DNA from 2 places in the Rahnella sp. NRRL B-41462 genome. Region 1 is predicted to be linked to the other one. Evidence: predicted binding sites of a transcription regulator. Region 1 holds the regulator's gene; the other holds the start of a gene.

Region 1 (8,823 bases):
TCCAGTAGGGTTTGGGCAAATTGAAGAACAGACCCAGACTGCTGCCAATCGCCAGAATAATGCCCAAACGTGCGGCATTACGCAGTGCCACGGATTTGAAGGAAAGATAGCTTTTCAGCGCGGGCCAGAAGGGCAAACGCGGCTGGGTGTTCATCAGGTCGCGCCGGTACAGCGGGCGCTGGGTACGCAGCAGGCGCGCAATGCGGCTGAAATGGTAATAACAAAACTGACCTACCGGATTGTCCGGATTGCGCGCGGCGATTTTCTCCAGCGCGGTCAGCTCATTGGCCATCGTAAAGCGCCCGGATAAACGGTGATAAAGAATATCGTCGGCAATCACCCGAAGACGGGTGGAAATCACCTGTGCATTTCGGCGGATAACCGCTTCGGCATGGCTTTCCTCCACCAGTTTCTGCACTTCTTCCGGCTGATGCAGGCTCACTGTAATGTGCTCCTGCAAATCGAGCGCCACCTGAAAACGCTGAAATAGCCGCTTATGGTGATGATGATGTCCGTGCTGGGGCAACATGTGTAATTGCTGATAAAGCAGGGCAATCAGGTCGATAACCTGCTGCTGGCGGGCTAGCAGTGGGGGTAACGCGGTTTCGGGATCGGTGTGTTGCGTCAGCAGGCTGTACTTGGCTTCGAAATAATCCGCGAGTTGCAGATAGAGCTGGCTGAGTGTTTCGCGCATCGGCTGTTCTTCCGAAATACGAAACCACGCCCAGTTAAACAATCCGTACCAGGCTGTGCCAGCGGCGAACAACACCGGGGCCTGCCACATCGGGCGCACGCCCACCATACTCAGCGTGAAGATAGTCGCCACCAGCGCACCGGGCAGCAGGCGCGCATGCAGCGGGCTGATTTCACCGGTGACGCCGAGCAGTAACGCCAGCGACAGCATGATCAGCGGCAGCGGTATATGCCAGCTTTCGAGCATCAGTTGCAGCAGAAGGCTGCTCACGGCAAAGAGTGAACCGCCGACGAGCAGGCGTTTGAAAAAGCGTTTATGCGGGGTATCCAGACCGGCGATGTTACAACAGGCCGGGCAGAGGGAAAACAGCAGGCCCATTTGCAAATTGCCAAACAGCCAGCAAATGCCAACAGGTAAGCACAACACCAGCGTCTGGCGCAGCGCGTAGTTCACTTCAGGATGGTAAAACAGTCTTCGCCATAGCGTCATGGGTAAAGCTTAGCCCATAAAAAAGGCGCGACAGTGTTTTGCCGCGCCAATTTTTGAGGGATTAACGTGTGCCGTAAACGACAATCGTTTTACCGTGTGCGGAGATCAGGCTTTGATCTTCCAGCATTTTGAGAATGCGTCCGACTGTTTCACGTGAACAACCGACGATTTGGCCAATTTCCTGGCGGGTAATCTTGATTTGCATCCCGTCCGGATGGGTCATTGCATCAGGCTGTTTAGCCAGATTGAGCAAGGTTTGAGCGATACGACCGGTAACGTCAAGGAAGGCAAGGTTGCCGACTTTCTCTGACGTCACTTGCAGACGGTTGGCCATCTGCGCGGAGAGACGCATCAGAATATCCGGGTTAACCTGAATCAGCTGGCGGAATTTTTTATATGAAATTTCAGCCACTTCACAGGCAGTTTTAGCACGTACCCAGGCACTGCGTTCCTGACCTTCTTCGAAGAGTCCCAGCTCACCGATGAAGTCACCTTGGTTAAGGTAGGACAGTATCATTTCCTTGCCTTCTTCATCTTTAATCAGGACAGCAACTGACCCTTTCACGATGTAGTAAAGCGTTTCGGCTTTTTCACCCTGGTGAATCAGCGTACTTTTAGAAGGATACTTATGTATATGACAGTGAGACAGGAACCATTCAAGAGTCGGGTCTGTTTGTGGCTTGCCGAGAACCATTTGCTATTATCCTCTGTTGTTATCGCTGCCCAAAATCACAGGGCTCAGAGTTCCCTGTACGGCACTTCAAATCCAAAGCGCCCTTTCAGCATATAACTCTCCAGAAATGCTGCAAGCGGATGTCGGAGTGCAACAGCCTGTTTATTGCTGTCATCACCGTGGGTTCTGTACTTAAACCGCAAAAACCGTCACCGCAATTTACTGGAAAGTATGTTTCGGCTTTGTTTGTAGCACAGGTTTGAGATGCTGTCTTCTGTTGTCTCGCTTCAGCATGATGGCGATCGGGTTACGTTGCCAGATTTTAGGTGAAAGGGTACTCTGAGAGCAGATTTCGACAAGTTTATTCACCGGGAGAATAGTTCATGCATGCACGTGTCAAATGGGTTGAAGGACTGACATTTTTAGGTGAGTCTGCATCGGGTCATCAGATTTCAATGGATGGAAACGCGGGTGATAAAGCCCCAAGCCCGATGGAAATGTTACTGATGTCCGCAGGGGGGTGTAGTGCAATCGACGTGGTGTCAATTTTGCAAAAAGGTCGTAATGACGTGCGTGATTGTGAAGTGAAGCTGACCTCACAACGCCGCGAAGAAGCGCCGCGTCTGTTCACTCACATCAATCTGCATTTTATCGTCACCGGTAAGGATCTGACCGATAAGATTGTTGAACGCGCAGTCAGCCTGTCTGCCGAAAAATACTGTTCTGTGTCTCTGATGCTGGGGAAAGCGGCCACAATCACCCACAGCTTTGAAGTGATTGCAGCCGAATAAAGTTTACTCGATCTTCTTGCCTTCCATCAGGCGCTGCACCAGCGGCGCCATGATCAGCTCCATCGCCAGCCCCATTTTGCCGCCCGGCACCACCAGTGTTTTGATGTGCGAGATAAACGACCCTTGCAGCATGGCCAGCAGATACGGGAAATCGATGTCATCCAGTCCCTGAAAATGAATCACCACAAAGCTTTCATCCAGTGACGGAATGGCTTTGGCGGCAAACGGGTTCGAGGTATCGATGGTGGGTACCCGCTGGAAATTGATGTGCGTGCGGGAAAACTGCGGGGTAATGTAATTGATATAGTCATCCATCGAACGCACGACGGAATCCATCACCGCTTCACGGGAATGCCCGCGCTCGCCGGTATCGCGCACCAGTTTCTGGATCCATTCGAGGTTGACGATAGGCACTACGCCGACCAGCAGGTCGACCTGCGCGGCAACGTCAATTTTGTCCGCCACCACACCACCGTGTAACCCTTCGTAAAACAAAATATCCGTCGGTTCCGGCAACGCCTGCCACGGCGTAAAGGTACCCGGCACCTGATTGTAGGGAACGGCTTCGTCATAAGTATGCAGATACTTACGTGAACGGCCAGTGCCGGTTTTACCGTATTCGATAAAGCTTTTTTCCAGCAAACCAAAGTCATTGGCTTCCGGCCCGAAGTAGCTGATATGACGTCCCAGATCGCGCGCCTTGCGTATTGCCGCATCCATTTCAGGACGGGTGAAATGATGAAAACTGTCGCCTTCCAGTTCCGCCGCACGCAAACCAAGCTGCTGAAATATTTTACGAAATGCCACGCTGGTGGTCGTGGTGCCTGCACCGCTCGAACCGGTCACGGCAATAACAGGATGTTTGGCTGACATAATGCGCTGTTCTCCATAAAGGTGATGCAGGCAGGCGAGACGCGGTCTTTTCTGTGGTCGAAGATCTGGCGTCAAGGCTGCGCATAATTAAGCCTATTGTTACCATATTTATTCGCGAAGCCAAAGAGGGCATCACTATTCTAAACCCGCCAGCAACGGTTGGATCAGCGGGTCTTTCTGGTGGAACAGGGAAACAATGTCATGCAGCGCCTTGCCTGTGTACTCCTTTTTCCACGCCAGACTGAGCGGGGAAGGGGCGCGCGGATAGCGGATTTGTCGGGCGATCAGCTCGCCGCTGTCGAGATATGGCTGGCACAGATGGCGCGGCAGAAAACCGATACCCATTCCCTTCAGGTGACAGGCCAGTTTAGTCGCCACATCTGCCACGATGATCTGCCGTTGCCCGGTCAGCAACCAGGCTACCCGCTTGTTCAGATGGCGCGAGGTGTCTTCCACATTGATGGCAATGTACTGACGCAACACCGCTTCTTCCAGCATGCCAGTGATGTGCTGCAGCGGATGAAAGGGCGCATGAACAAAAATCCAGTCCACTTCACCCAGCGGCAGCAGATTCACGGCGTTAGAAAGAGATTCGGTGCCGGTGACGCCAATCGCCAGCTGAAAATCTTCGTACAGCAGCGTATCCCATACCCCCATGTAAATCTGTCGTGTGAAAGTGAACTGCGTGAACGGGTAGCGCTGCGTCAGACAGCTTAATAACGCCGCCAGAGTTTCAGGGCAGTACATCAGATTGTTCACCACCACATTCAGCTGGCGCTCAATGCCGTCGTTAATCTGCTGCAGTTCTGCCGGTACACCCTCCAGCCAGGTTAGCCACTGGCGACATCGTTCAAGCAGATGCTGTCCGGCGGGCGTCAGCGACACCGTACGGGTCGTGCGGTTGAGCAATAACGTCCCGGCACTGTCTTCCAGCATCTTAATTCGATAGCTGATGGTCGCGGGCGTTTTATGCAGCATCTCTGCCGCGCGGGAAAAGCTGCCTGTTTGTGCGACGTGCATAAAGGTTTTAATCGACTCCTCATCCAGCATAGGTCACCCGAAGTAATGTTAATGCATTGAATGAAAAAGATTTTATAGATTTAACCGGATGAGAATTGTGGACTTCATCAATTTTATGGAATCTTTTTCCATATTTCGATTGAGCAAGTTGGAAAAAGTTTCTACAGTAATTGCATTGAGGATAAATCCGCCAATCTGGCGGGCTTATCTCACCGGTTTTATTTTAAATGCAGGGATGAATGCCATGGAACTTCCGGTTTACCCGCTGACCCAGGCGGCCTTCGCGGCTTACGGCGATGTGATTGAGACGACAGGTCGCGATTTTTTTCATATCAACGACGGCAAGGTTGAGCGGTACCACGATCTGACCAACGTGGAAATCCTCGGGCAGGATCGCCCGCTGGTCAGCATCAACCGCGCCCAGCCAGCACCGTTGCCCATTGTGGTGACGCAACTCGAAAAACACCCGCTCGGTTCACAGGCGTTTGTGCCGATGCAGGGCGAGCGCTTTATCGTGATTGTTGCGGCAGGGGGCGAGACGCCGGACATCTCCACGCTGAAAGCCTTTATCACCAACGGCCTGCAGGGCGTGAATTATCACCGGAATGTCTGGCACCATCCGCTGTTTGCGTTTGAGACGGTGACGAATTTTCTCACCGTCGATCGTGGCGGCGCAGACAACTGTGATATCAGTCAGTTACCTCAGGGCTATCAGCTTATTTTACCCGTTGCGGCGGGATTAAAGTCGTGACGCTATAAAGCATCTTGCATAAGATACAAGCATCTGAAAACAAGCGAAACGCGGGCGCTCAGCGCCTGATGCTGGAGAAATGTGAGATGGCCGAAGTAAAAAAACGGGGGCGTCCTAGCCAGCCTGGTTCTGGTTCGCAAAAGGGCGCTCAGGCCTTAGAACGCGGCATTGCGGTGTTGAATTATCTGGCGCAGTCCGGCGGCAGTTCTTCTGTCAGCAACATTGCAGAGAATTTGTCGCTGCCCCTTTCCACCACCTTTCGACTGCTGAAAGTGCTGGAAGAGGCCGATTTTGTTTATCAGGATGCGCAACTGAGCTGGTGGCACATCGGCTTACAGGCGTTTACGGTCGGATCGTCTTATATCCATAACCGGGATGTATTGTCAGTCGCCGCGCCTTATATGCAGCGCCTGATGCTGTTGTCGGGCGAAACGGCCAATCTGGCGATCCGCAACGGTTTCGAAGCGGTACTGATCGGCCAGCGGGAATGCCAGTCGATGGTGCGGATGTGCGCGCCGCTTGGCAGCCGCCTGCCACTGCATGCCTCCGGGGCCGGGAAAGCGTTGCTGTATTCGCTGGATGACGAGGCGCTGATGAGCCTGATGATGCAGGCGGGGTTGAAGAACTTTACGACGCACACGCTGGATAATCTGAATGCGTTGAAAAAGGATCTGCAACACGCGCGTCAGCAGGGGTTTGCACAGGACAGCGAAGAGCATGTGACAGGGCTGAACTGCCTGGCCTCGGCGATTTTTGACAGCAATAACAATGCGGTGGCGGCGATTTCGATCTCCGGCCCCAGCTCCCGCTTAACGACGGAGCGTTTTACCGATTTAGGCGAACTGGTGCGGGATACCGCGCGTGACATCAGTCTGGCCCTGGGTCAGCGCCACTAACCGGTTCGTCCTGCGATCCCCGCTCTGTCGTGAGCGGGATTTTTTTCAGTCAAATTAAAGTTGGAAACTTTTTCCGTTATTTTATGCAAAGCGGAATTACCTGAGGATTTAGCTATGGCTCGTATGACAGCTGCACAGGCAGCAATGTATGTGTTGGAAAAAGAAGGGATCACCACCGCGTTTGGTGTACCGGGCGCAGCGATTAACCCGTTTTATAACGCCATGCGCCTGCATGGAAAAATCCGTCATGTGTTAGCCCGTCATGTGGAAGGTGCATCGCATATGGCCGAAGGTTATACCCGTGCGAAAGCCGGGAACATCGGCGTTTGCCTGGGGACGTCTGGCCCGGCGGGTACCGACATGATCACCGCGCTGTATTCCGCCTCGGCGGATTCCATTCCGATCCTGTGTATTACCGGTCAGGCACCGCGCGCCCGTCTGCATAAAGAGGATTTTCAGGCGGTGGATATTCAGGCGATTGCCGGGCCGGTGAGCAAAATGGCGGTGACCGTGCTGGAACCTGCGCTGGTGCCGCGTGTTCTGCAACAGGCGTTCCATCTGATGCGCTCCGGTCGCCCCGGTCCGGTACTGGTCGATCTGCCGTATGACGTGCAGACCGCCGAAATCGAATTCGATCCGGAAACTTATGAATCGCTGCCCGCTTACAAGCCTGCCGCCACCGTCGCTCAGGCCGTCAAAGCGATGGAAATGCTCAACGCCTGTGAGCGTCCGCTGATTGTGGCCGGTGGCGGTGTGATTAACGCTGATGCCGCCGCGCTGTTGCAGCGCTTTGCTGAAATAACCCAAGTGCCGGTGATCCCGACACTGATGGGCTGGGGCGTGATCCCGGGCGATCACCGCCTGATGGCTGGCATGGTCGGATTGCAGACCGCGCACCGCTACGGTAACGCCTCACTGCTGGCGTCGGATCTGGTATTTGGCATCGGTAACCGTTTTGCCAACCGTCATACCGGCTCGGTAGAGAAATACACCGCAGGCCGCAAAATCATCCACGTTGATATCGAACCGACACAAATCGGCCGCGTACTTTGTCCTGATTTAGGCATTGTGTCTGACGCCGGTGAAGCCCTGAAACTGCTGATCGAAGTAGCAGAAGAGCAGAGAAAAGCCGGCAAATTGCCGTGTCGCGAAAGCTGGATCCAGGAATGTGAAGAACGCAAACGCACCATGCTGCGCAAAACCCACTTCAACGATGTGCCGGTCAAACCGCAACGCGTCTATGAAGAAATGAGCAAAGCCTTTGGCCGCAATGTGAATTACGTAACCACGATCGGCCTGTCGCAAATTGCGGCGGCGCAGATGCTGCACGTGTTTGAGCCGCGCCACTGGATCAACTGCGGCCAGGCGGGCCCGCTGGGCTGGACCATTCCTGCGGCACTCGGCGTCTGCATTGCTGCGCCGGAACGTCAGGTGGTCGGGATTTCAGGCGATTACGATTTCCAGTTCATGATCGAAGAGCTGGCGGTCGGTGCGCAGTTCAACATTCCTTACATCCACGTCCTGGTGAACAACGCTTATCTTGGCCTGATCCGCCAGTCGCAGCGCGCCTTTGATATGGATTACTGCGTCCAACTGGCGTTCGAAAATATCAACTCTGAAGACGTGAAAGGTTACGGCGTCGATCACGTGAAAGTGGTGGAAGGGTTGGGATGTAAAGCGATACGCGTCTTCAAGCCGGAAGATATCGCCCCGGCGTTTGCAGAAGCTAAACGTCTGATGAAAAAACATCAGGTGCCGGTGGTGGTGGAAATCATGCTGGAACGCGTCACCAATATTTCCATGGGCGGCGAAATTGACAGCGTGAATGAGTTTGAGCCGGTTGCCGATAATGCGGATGACGCACCGACGCACGTCAGCTTCATGAAATATGAATAAGCCAGGAGGCTGAAAATGCTCAAGTTCTCTGCGAATTTATCCATGCTGTTTCTGGAGGTAGATTTCCTTCAGCGCTTTAAAGCGGCGGCTGACAGCGGTTTTACGGCGGTGGAGTTTATGTTCCCTTACGGCTATCCGGCTGACACCCTGAAGGCGTTGCTGGCGCAAAATAAGCTGCAACATACGCTGCACAATCTGCCCGCGGGCGACTGGGCGGCGGGCGAGCGCGGTATTGCCTGCCTGCCGGGGCGTGAAGCGGAGTTTCGCGAAGGCGTGGCGCAGGCCATCGCTTACGCCAAAGCACTCGGCAACCGCAAAATTAACTGTCTGATTGGCAAAACTCCGGCGGGTTCAGATGCCGTCAGCGTGACGCCTTTGGTGGTGGAAAATCTGCGCTATGCCGCACAGGCGCTGGCGAAAGAGGGGCTGATGCTGCTGATTGAGCCGATCAATCACTTTGATATGCCGGGATTTTATCTGACCGGTACGCAACAGGCGCTGGATCTCATTGAACGCGTCGGCTGTGACAACCTGTTTATCCAGTACGACATTTACCATATGCAGCGGATGGAAGGGGAACTGGCGAATACCCTGATCCGCCATGCGGACAAAATCGGTCATTTGCAGGTGGCGGATAACCCGAACCGTAATGAACCGGGTACCGGTGAAATTAATTACGACTTTATTTTCGACCTGATTAAAAACTCGGATTACGACGGCTGGGTCGGTTGTGAATATAA
Region 2 (8,823 bases), on a different contig from region 1:
GGCGATCAGCAACAGGATGGCGAGGATCACCGCACAGCCGGAGCCGAGCCAGAACACAAATTCATTGTTGATGGTAAACATGATGCCGACCACCGATGCGCACAGCGCCCAGCCGACACAACCGAACATACGTGCACGGCCAAATTCAAAGCTGCTGCGACGGCTGACTTTTTCGATATAGGCTTCAATCGCAGGCGCACCGGCGTTGTAAATCAGGCCAAGGTAAATCCCGCCCACCACCGAACCGAGATAGATATTAATTTTCAGTAATGGCCCAAACACGTAGATAAAGAATGGCGCAAACAGGATCAGCATGCCGGTGATGATCCACAGCAAATGCTTTTTCAGTCCCAGTTTATCCGCCAGTAAACCAAACACCGGCTGGAACAACAGTGAGAACAGCGAAATGCTGGCGAAGATAATGCCGGTGTCGCTTTTGCTGATCTGATTAATATCATGCAGCCAGATCGGGAAGAACGGGAAGTAGGCACCCATGATGAAAAAGTAAAAGAAGAAGAACAGCCCGAACATCCAAAAGTTAGTATTTTTCAGGTAATACATAAGCATTTTCCTTACGTCTGAATATCGCGCCGCCGGGGATTAACACGGCGGCGCAGGCTGTCAGGCACGTTTCCAGGTGAACGAATAATGGTACTGACCGGCTGTCAGCAGGAAATCAGGGCTGACGCTCGGGCTCCACGAATCATCACCGCCGACGCCCATATGGAAGCCGTCGATGTTCAGCCAGGTGCCCTCTTCTTCACGCAACAGGTGACGGTGGCTGGTGTCCATCAACTGTTGCAGGCTGTAGCGGCTCAGGCCAAAGTGGAAATTGCCACGCAGCGTCCATCCGGCGTAATCCAGCTCACGGGTCTCTCCGCGCAGACCGTTTTCGGTCGGGAAAACGTAAGGCGTGTACATCTCGGTCAACGGCAAATTCCAGCGCCCGTGCTGCGCAGCCAGACGGCGATCCGGGTAGTTTTCATGCGGTCCCAGGCCCAGCCAGCTAACGTTTTTTGCGGTTTCAGCCAACTGACAGGTCAGGCCAATGCGCCCCGGTGACGGCACGTTTGATGCCACGCGAACCTCCGCGCTGATATGCAGTTCGCCCTGATTATCAATGCGGAAAATCTTGCGGCTCAGCAGGCGCGTTTCTTCCTCCGCCATAAACGCGTGAGTGGTCGTGATCACTACCCCGTCCTGTAACTGATCGGCGGAGATGTTTAATAAACGCGATTCCAGGTGGTACATACCCGCTGCTTTCCAGCGCTCAACCCAGGCATTCGGGTCAATACGGGTGACTTCGCTGACACCGATATCGTTATCTACCGGCGCACGGACAAACTGGTCGCGCAAGGCGGAAAGCAGGCGCGGCGTTTTACCATCGAACCACTGTTCCAGCAATCCGCTTTGCTGACTGAACTGCCAGCACTGCGCGCCGTGCAGTACGGAAATCACATCACCTTGCTGATCGAGAACCGGCGTGGCGGCAGAGATTTTTTCCGGCACCGGCAATATCAGCGGTTGCGGCAACTGCCATTGATCCCAGGCACTGCGGTGTCCGGCTTCTGACCACGCGGTCGCCTGTGGCTGGTGTACCGCAACATTCAGCCACAAATCGCCTTCTGCCTGCGGTATATCCCCCAGATTCAGGGTTTGTTTGCCGTTGGGCGCGATATTCAGTACCGCCTCGCCCTGCGAAATGACTTCGCCGTCACGTTCGATGCGCCAGACTAACTGCTCATTATCACTGTGCCGGAACAGGTATTCGCTTTGTATTTCAATCGTCAAAGGCGAAGTATCTGTGAGCGAGAACTGGAAAAATTGCTGGGCACGCTGGGCTTCAAACAAGGACGGATGCGGAGTGCGGTCAGCGAATATCAGACCGTTCATGCAGAACTGCCGGTCATTTGGCGTATCACCAAAATCGCCGCCGTAGGCCATATAACGCTCACCGTTTTCGCTGGTGCGCAGCAGACTCTGATCAACCCAGTCCCAGACAAAACCGCCCTGCAGACGCGGGAACTGACGGAACGCTTTCCAGTATTTATCAAAGCCGCCAAAGCTGTTGCCCATCGCATGGGCGTATTCGCAGAGGATCAGCGGACGCGTTTCGTCCGGCATGCTGATCCACTTTTTAATCGACCATTTCGGTACCGCCGGGAACGGCTGATCCTGCTCAACGCGGGAATACATCGGGCAGATAATGTCGGTCGCCGCGCTGTTGGCGCCGCCGCCTTCGTACTGCACCGGACGGGTCGGATCGACAGATTTGATCCAGCGGTACAGCGCGTCATGAGTGGCGCCATGACCGGACTCATTGCCCAGTGACCAGATGATGATGCACGGATGATTGCGGTCGCGCTGAACCATGCGCGTCACGCGTTCGCTGAAGGCGTTGAACCACACCGGATCATCCGACAGACGGTTCATCGGCTGCATGCCGTGGGTTTCGATATTGGCTTCATCCACGACGTACAGACCGTATTCGTCACAGAGCCGGTACCACAGCGGATGGTTCGGATAATGCGAGCAGCGCACGGCGTTGAAGTTGTGTTGCTTCATCAGCACAATGTCCCGGCGCATGGTGGCCTCATCCATCACCTGACCGTTTTCAGGATGATGTTCGTGGCGGTTGGTGCCGCGGATCAATACCGGCTGGCCGTTCACTTTCAGCAGCCCGTTGCTGATTTCCACCTGACGGAAACCGACGTCACAGGCCTCGGCTTCAATAAGCTGGCCCTGCGGAGAAATCAGGGAAATGACAGCACGGTATAAAGCGGGCTGTTCAGCGCTCCATAATGCGGGCCGGCTGACCGGCAGACGCAGCGTGGTGCGGTCAAATGCCGTCCCGCGTTCATCAATGATTTCACTGCCGAGCGGTTGCTGATGTTCTGCGACCGGTTTATCGCCCTGCCACAACTGGACGCGCACCTGATAATCAGCCGCGGTGTCCGGCGGTACCGCGGCGCTGACTTGCACTTCCAGTTCGGCCTGCGTGAAGCCGTAGAACAGATGCGTGCGCACCTGCATGTCAGTAATTTGCTCTGCCGGTTTATGCAGCAAGGTGACATCGCGGAAAATCCCGCTCATGCGCCACATATCCTGATCTTCCAGATAGCTGCCGTCGCTCCAGCGCAGCACCATCACCGCCAGCCGGTTTTCACCCGCATGCAGCACATGACTGAGATCGAATTCCGCCGGTAAACGGCTGTCCTGGGAATAGCCGACCCACTGACCGTTGCACCATAAATAGAACGCAGAATTGACGCCGTTAAACACGATGCGCGTCTGCCCGCTGCTCAGCCAGTCATTATCCACAGAAACTGTGAGCGAGTAACAACCGGTAGGGTTTTCTTCCGGCACAAACGGCGGATTGACCGGGATCGGATACTGAACGTTGGTATAAATCGGCGCGTCGTATCCCGCCAGTTGCCAGTTAGAGGGCACCTGCACAGCATCGGCCTCAGCCAGATCCTGTTGCAGCCATTGCTCCGGCACGGCTTCAGGACGGTTAAAATAGCTGAACGTCCACTCGCCATTCAGGTTACGAATTTTTCCTGAAGCCTTGTTGCTTCTCGCTTCCTCTGCATTTCGCCAGCTGTTGAACGGCGGGTGTGCGGGTAATCGGTTGCACTGCGTCGAGGCCGGTTTTTCCCAGTCACGGCGGGCCAGAACAGTGGCCAGCGATGATAATTTATCTTCCGCTGATGGATTCATAATATCTCCCCGTTAAATTGTTATGCGCTCACAATAATATAAACATGCGTAACCGGAGAGAGTAAGTAAAGTGCGGGGATGCGGGAAAGGGACGCGGATCACAAATTCCGCGTCAGTCAGTTCTTAAAAAAGATTTACAGCGCGCTGAGCTGACGTGCGATGCGGATCAGTTCCTGCGATAAAGTTTCCTGCGACACAGTGTCTGTACCCGGTCTGGCGGTTGTATGGCGTTCAACTAAAGAAGTGGGCAGTAACAATGAGGACTGCGGGTGATCGCCATGCGTATGCAGATGCTCTACCAGCCGGTTAATGCTCTCGTGACCGAGCAGGCGGAAATCCTGTTTGATGGTGGTCAGCGGCGGGAAGAAAAATGCGCTGTCTTCAGTATCGTCATAGCCCATCACCGAGATTTGCTCCGGCACCCGCAGGCCAAACTCATGGACCGCGCGCAGTACGCCCAGCGCCATCTGATCATTGGCGACCAGGATCGCCGTAGGGCGTGCGGGCTGATTGAGCAACAATAATGCCTGCTGGTAACCCGAAGCCGCGCTCCAGTCGCCATGCTGAACCGCGCACGGCGTAATATCGTGCAATGCCAGCGTATTCAGCCAGCCTTCATAACGTAAGCGTGCAGATATGGATTCGAGCGGGCCGGTCAGTACGGCGATCTGCTGATGTCCGAGCGCCAGCAGATGTTCGACGCCCTGCTCTGCCCCGCAGTGAGGATCGAACAGAATTTTAAACACATCGGCCTGCGGATCGACATCCAGAAACAGCGCCGGTAAATTGCCGCAAAGCTGTGCGATCGCGTCTGCGTCCTCATTCGACAGCGGCACGTTAATCAGCACGCCATCGACACGCTGTGACATCAGTTCATTCACCGCCGTACGACACGCGGCAAGGCTCAGGTTATCAATCATCGATATCACGACGTTGAAACCTAGCTGATTTGCGCGGGTTTTCATTGCCGACGCAATTTGCGACGGAGCGTGTAGCGCCAGTTCGGTGGTCGCCAGCCCAAGGGTGTAACTTTGTTTGCCCGCCAGTTGCTGGGCGACACGGTTCGGGACGTAATTCAGCGCAGCCATTGCCTGTTCGACTTTGTTGCGCGTTCTGACCGAGACGTGTGCAGCCTGATTCAGGACGCGCGAAACGGTCTGATAAGACACACCGGCGTGGCGCGCGACATCATCGAGGGTGACAGATTTTGGCTTCATGGCTCTCTCTTCGGGGATTCTGGCGAAACACGGATAACGGGCTATTGTGGCCGGAAAGCAGGCAATAAAAAAGGGGCCGAAGCCCCTTTGACGATTATCCTCACATTCCGGTGGTCAAGCACCGGAAGCGTAAGAATTACAGTACGTCGATTGCGTTCAGTTCTTTGAATGCCAGTTCCAGGCGAGTCACCATGGAAGACTGTGCAGAACGCAGCCATACGCGCGGGTCATAGAATTTCTTGTTAGGTTTGTCCGCGCCTTCCGGGTTACCCAACTGACCTTGCAGGTAAGCTTCGTTTTTCTTGTAGAACTGCAGGATACCGTCCCAGTTAGCCCACTGAGTGTCGGTATCGATGTTCATTTTGATAACACCGTAACCTACAGATTCTTTGATTTCTGCTGCAGTAGAACCGGAACCGCCGTGGAATACGAAGTTCAGGCTGTTGTGTGGCAGGTTATGTTTCTTGCACACGTATTCCTGAGAATCACGCAGGATAGTTGGAGTCAGTTTAACGTTACCTGGTTTGTAAACACCGTGTACGTTACCGAATGACGCAGCGATAGTGAAACGCGGGCTGATGGCGTTCAGTTTTTCGTATGCATAATCAACGTCTTGCGGTTGAGTGTACAGTGCAGACGCGTCCATATGGCTGTTGTCTACGCCATCTTCTTCACCGCCGGTACAACCCAGTTCGATTTCCAGAGTCATGTCGATTTTTGCCATGCGAGCTAAATACTTGCTGCAAATTTCGATGTTTTCTTCCAGAGACTCTTCAGACAGGTCGATCATGTGAGAAGAGAACAGTGGTTTACCGGTTTTCGCGTAGTGAGCTTCACCCGCGTCCAGCAGTCCGTCGATCCATGGCAGCAGTTTTTTCGCGCAGTGGTCGGTGTGCAGGATAACTGGCACGCCGTAATGTTCTGCCATCTGATGCACATGGTGTGCGCCAGAGATTGCACCCAGGATTGCCGCGCCTTGTGGCACGTCAGTTTTCAGGCCTTTACCGGCGATAAACGCAGCGCCACCGTTAGAGAACTGAACGATAACCGGTGAACGGACTTTCGCAGCAGCTTCGAGAACGGCGTTGATAGAGTCGGTGCCTACGCAGTTAACCGCTGGCAGAGCAAATTTGTTTTCTTTAGCAATAGCGAAAACTTTCTGTACATCATCACCAGTGATAACGCCTGGTTTTACGAAATCAAAAATTTTAGACATAGTTCTTTGTCCTGTATTCGTCGGCCGTAGATGGATTGAATCGGTTTGCTATGTCGCGCGGGCTCCACTGTGCAGCCCCCCGCGCGGCAAAGAAGAACGGACAGCATTATGCTCCCCGTTCAGGGTTCATTACTTCTTAGCACGCTCTTCCAGCATCACAACCGCTGGCAGTGCTTTCCCTTCAACGAATTCCAGGAATGCGCCACCGCCAGTGGAGATATAGGAAATTTTGTCAGCGATACCGAACAAATCGATAGCTGCCAGTGTGTCGCCGCCGCCTGCGATAGAGAATGCATCGCTGTCAGCAATAGCCTGCGCCACAATTTCGGTCCCTTTACGGAAGTTAGGGAACTCGAACACGCCTACAGGACCATTCCACAGAATGGTTTTAGCGTTTTTAATGATCTCAGCCAGGCGGTATGCAGACTCATCGCCCATGTCGAGAATTTGTTCGTCATCTTTGATGTCTTTAACAGACTTCACCGTTGCAACGGCTGTTTCAGAGAACTCAGTCGCCACGCGAACATCGGTAGGAACAGGAATGTCGCAGGTTTCCAGCAATTTGCTTGCGGTGCCGACCAGGTCTGCTTCGTACAGGGATTTACCGACGTTGTTGCCTTGAGCAGCCACGAAGGTGTTCGCGATACCACCGCCAACGATCAGCTGGTCAGCGATTTTAGACAGGGAATCCAGAACGGTCAGTTTGGTAGAAACTTTAGAACCGCCAACGATAGCCACCATCGGACGTGCCGGGTTACCCAGCGCTTTACCCAGTGCTTCCAGTTCTGCAGACAGCAGCGGACCGGCACAGGCGATCGGAGCAAATTTGCCCACGCCGTGAGTAGAAGCTTGCGCGCGGTGCGCGGTACCAAATGCGTCCATCACATAGATGTCACACAGGGCAGCATATTTTTTGGACAGGGCTTCGTCGTCTTTCTTTTCGCCTTTGTTAAAGCGAACGTTTTCCAGAACCACCAGCTCACCTTCGGCAACTTCAACACCATCAAGGTAATCTTTCGCCAGACGTACTGGGGATTTCAGATGCTCTTTCAGGTAATTAACAACCGGCAGCAGAGAAAACTCTTCGTTATATTCGCCTTCAGTCGGACGACCCAGATGCGAGGTAACCATCACGCGTGCGCCTTGTTTCAGGGCAATTTCGATGGTTGGTAAAGAAGCGCGGATACGTGCATCTGACGTTACTTTGCCATCTTTAACTGGCACGTTCAGATCGGCACGGATTAGTACGCGTTTACCCGCTAAATCCAGATCGCTCATCTTAATAACAGACATGGTGAATCCTCTCGTTGATTCTCTTTAAAGTTGCTTGAAGGCCGTTTCGGTCGGGAGACCGGAACAGCCGTACTAGAAACCGCTAGCGGACATTGCCAATGTTGTATCCAACATTCGGTTGGCAAAACCCCACTCGTTATCGCACCAGACCAGTGTCTTAATCAGGTGCTGTCCACTTACCCGCGTCTGCGTTCCATCTACGATGGCGCTATGGGGATCATGGTTAAAATCTGTCGAGACTAATGGTAGTTCGGTATAGTCAACAATACCACGAAAAGCACCTGTTGCAGCCTTTTGCAGCAACTGGTTAACCTCGCCTACCGTCACAGAACCCTCGACAAATACACTCAGATCAATGGCTGTGACATTGATTGTCGGCACACGCACCGAGATCGCTTCAAAGCGATCGCAGAATTTGGGCATGATGCGTGTGATCCCTGCGGCCAGCTTGGTATCGACCGGGATAATGGACTGGCTGGCGGCGCGCGTACGGCGTAAATCCGCATGGTACGCATCGATAACCGGTTGGTCATTCATTGAGGAATGGATGGTCGTTACCGTGCCGGACTCAATGCCAAAAGCATCGTCGAGCAGTTTGATCACAGGGATAATACAGTTGGTGGTGCAGGACGCATTGGACACAATGCGGTGCTGACGTTCGAGCAACTGGTGGTTCACACCGTAAACCACCGTGGCGTCAAGATCATGAGCGCCCGGATGCGCGAACAGAATTTTTTTGGCGCCAGCCGCAAGCTGGGCTTCACCGTCTGCACGGCTGCCATAAACGCCAGTGCAATCAAGCACGACGTCAATGCTCAGTTCGCCCCACGGCAACTGGCTGGCATCAGACTGATGAAGTAAACGGATGGAGTCATCGCCGACGTAAAGGTTTTCACCTTCCTGGCGGACATCCCAGGCAAAGCGCCCGTGGCTGGAGTCGTATTTAAGCAGATGTGCCATGCCTTCAGGGCTGGCGATTTCATTGATGGCAATGACGGAGATTTCCGCCCGACGCCCGGATTCGTATAACGCGCGCAATACGCTACGGCCAATGCGACCAAAGCCATTAATTGCAATACGTATTGGCATACATCTCCCTGTTACACGGTTGTTACTCAATATCAGTAACACCTATAGTAATGCAGCGTGCGTTTACGGTGAATCACCATCATCATCTGTCCGCACAATGCATGCGGCAGAAAAGTTTCAGTTTCAGGCACGATAACAACCTGGTGACGATGTTAAGCTCAAATAGCCTGACTGAAACGGTTCAGCTGAGAATAAACCAAACGATGAATAAAAGGAATAATTCGTAGAACAACCCCGCATTAATCGCGCCGATCGCTGAAAAAAACACCAGTCGATTCTGTGTATTCA

Evidence for each region. The regulator CRP, encoded in region 1, controls carbon source genes, mostly activating them, when cyclic AMP is high. The targets are predictions, from matches to a motif close to ATGTGANNNNNNTCACAT.
Region 2: a site for CRP is predicted at 3,807-3,824, ahead of UC14_RS02490 (beta-galactosidase). Genes of this name have one in related genera too.

What each region holds. Positions count from the first base shown of each region.
Region 1 is NZ_JYDF01000051.1:53,814-62,636, reverse strand. Features, by position in the region: gene UC14_RS13625 (YccS/YhfK family putative transporter) at 1-1,183, opposite strand, end outside; gene crp (cAMP-activated global transcriptional regulator CRP) at 1,245-1,877, opposite strand; gene UC14_RS13615 (OsmC family protein) at 2,240-2,647, shown strand; gene UC14_RS13610 (phosphoribulokinase) at 2,651-3,520, opposite strand; gene allS (HTH-type transcriptional activator AllS) at 3,656-4,570, opposite strand; gene UC14_RS13600 (ureidoglycolate lyase) at 4,785-5,291, shown strand; gene allR (HTH-type transcriptional repressor AllR) at 5,378-6,187, shown strand; gene gcl (glyoxylate carboligase) at 6,302-8,083, shown strand; gene hyi (hydroxypyruvate isomerase) at 8,099-8,823, shown strand, end outside.
Region 2 is NZ_JYDF01000007.1:56,890-65,712, reverse strand. Features, by position in the region: gene UC14_RS02495 (MFS transporter) at 1-561, opposite strand, end outside; gene UC14_RS02490 (beta-galactosidase) at 622-3,720, opposite strand; gene UC14_RS02485 (LacI family DNA-binding transcriptional regulator) at 3,855-4,937, opposite strand; gene fbaA (class II fructose-bisphosphate aldolase) at 5,074-6,153, opposite strand; gene pgk (phosphoglycerate kinase) at 6,283-7,446, opposite strand; gene epd (erythrose-4-phosphate dehydrogenase) at 7,519-8,535, opposite strand.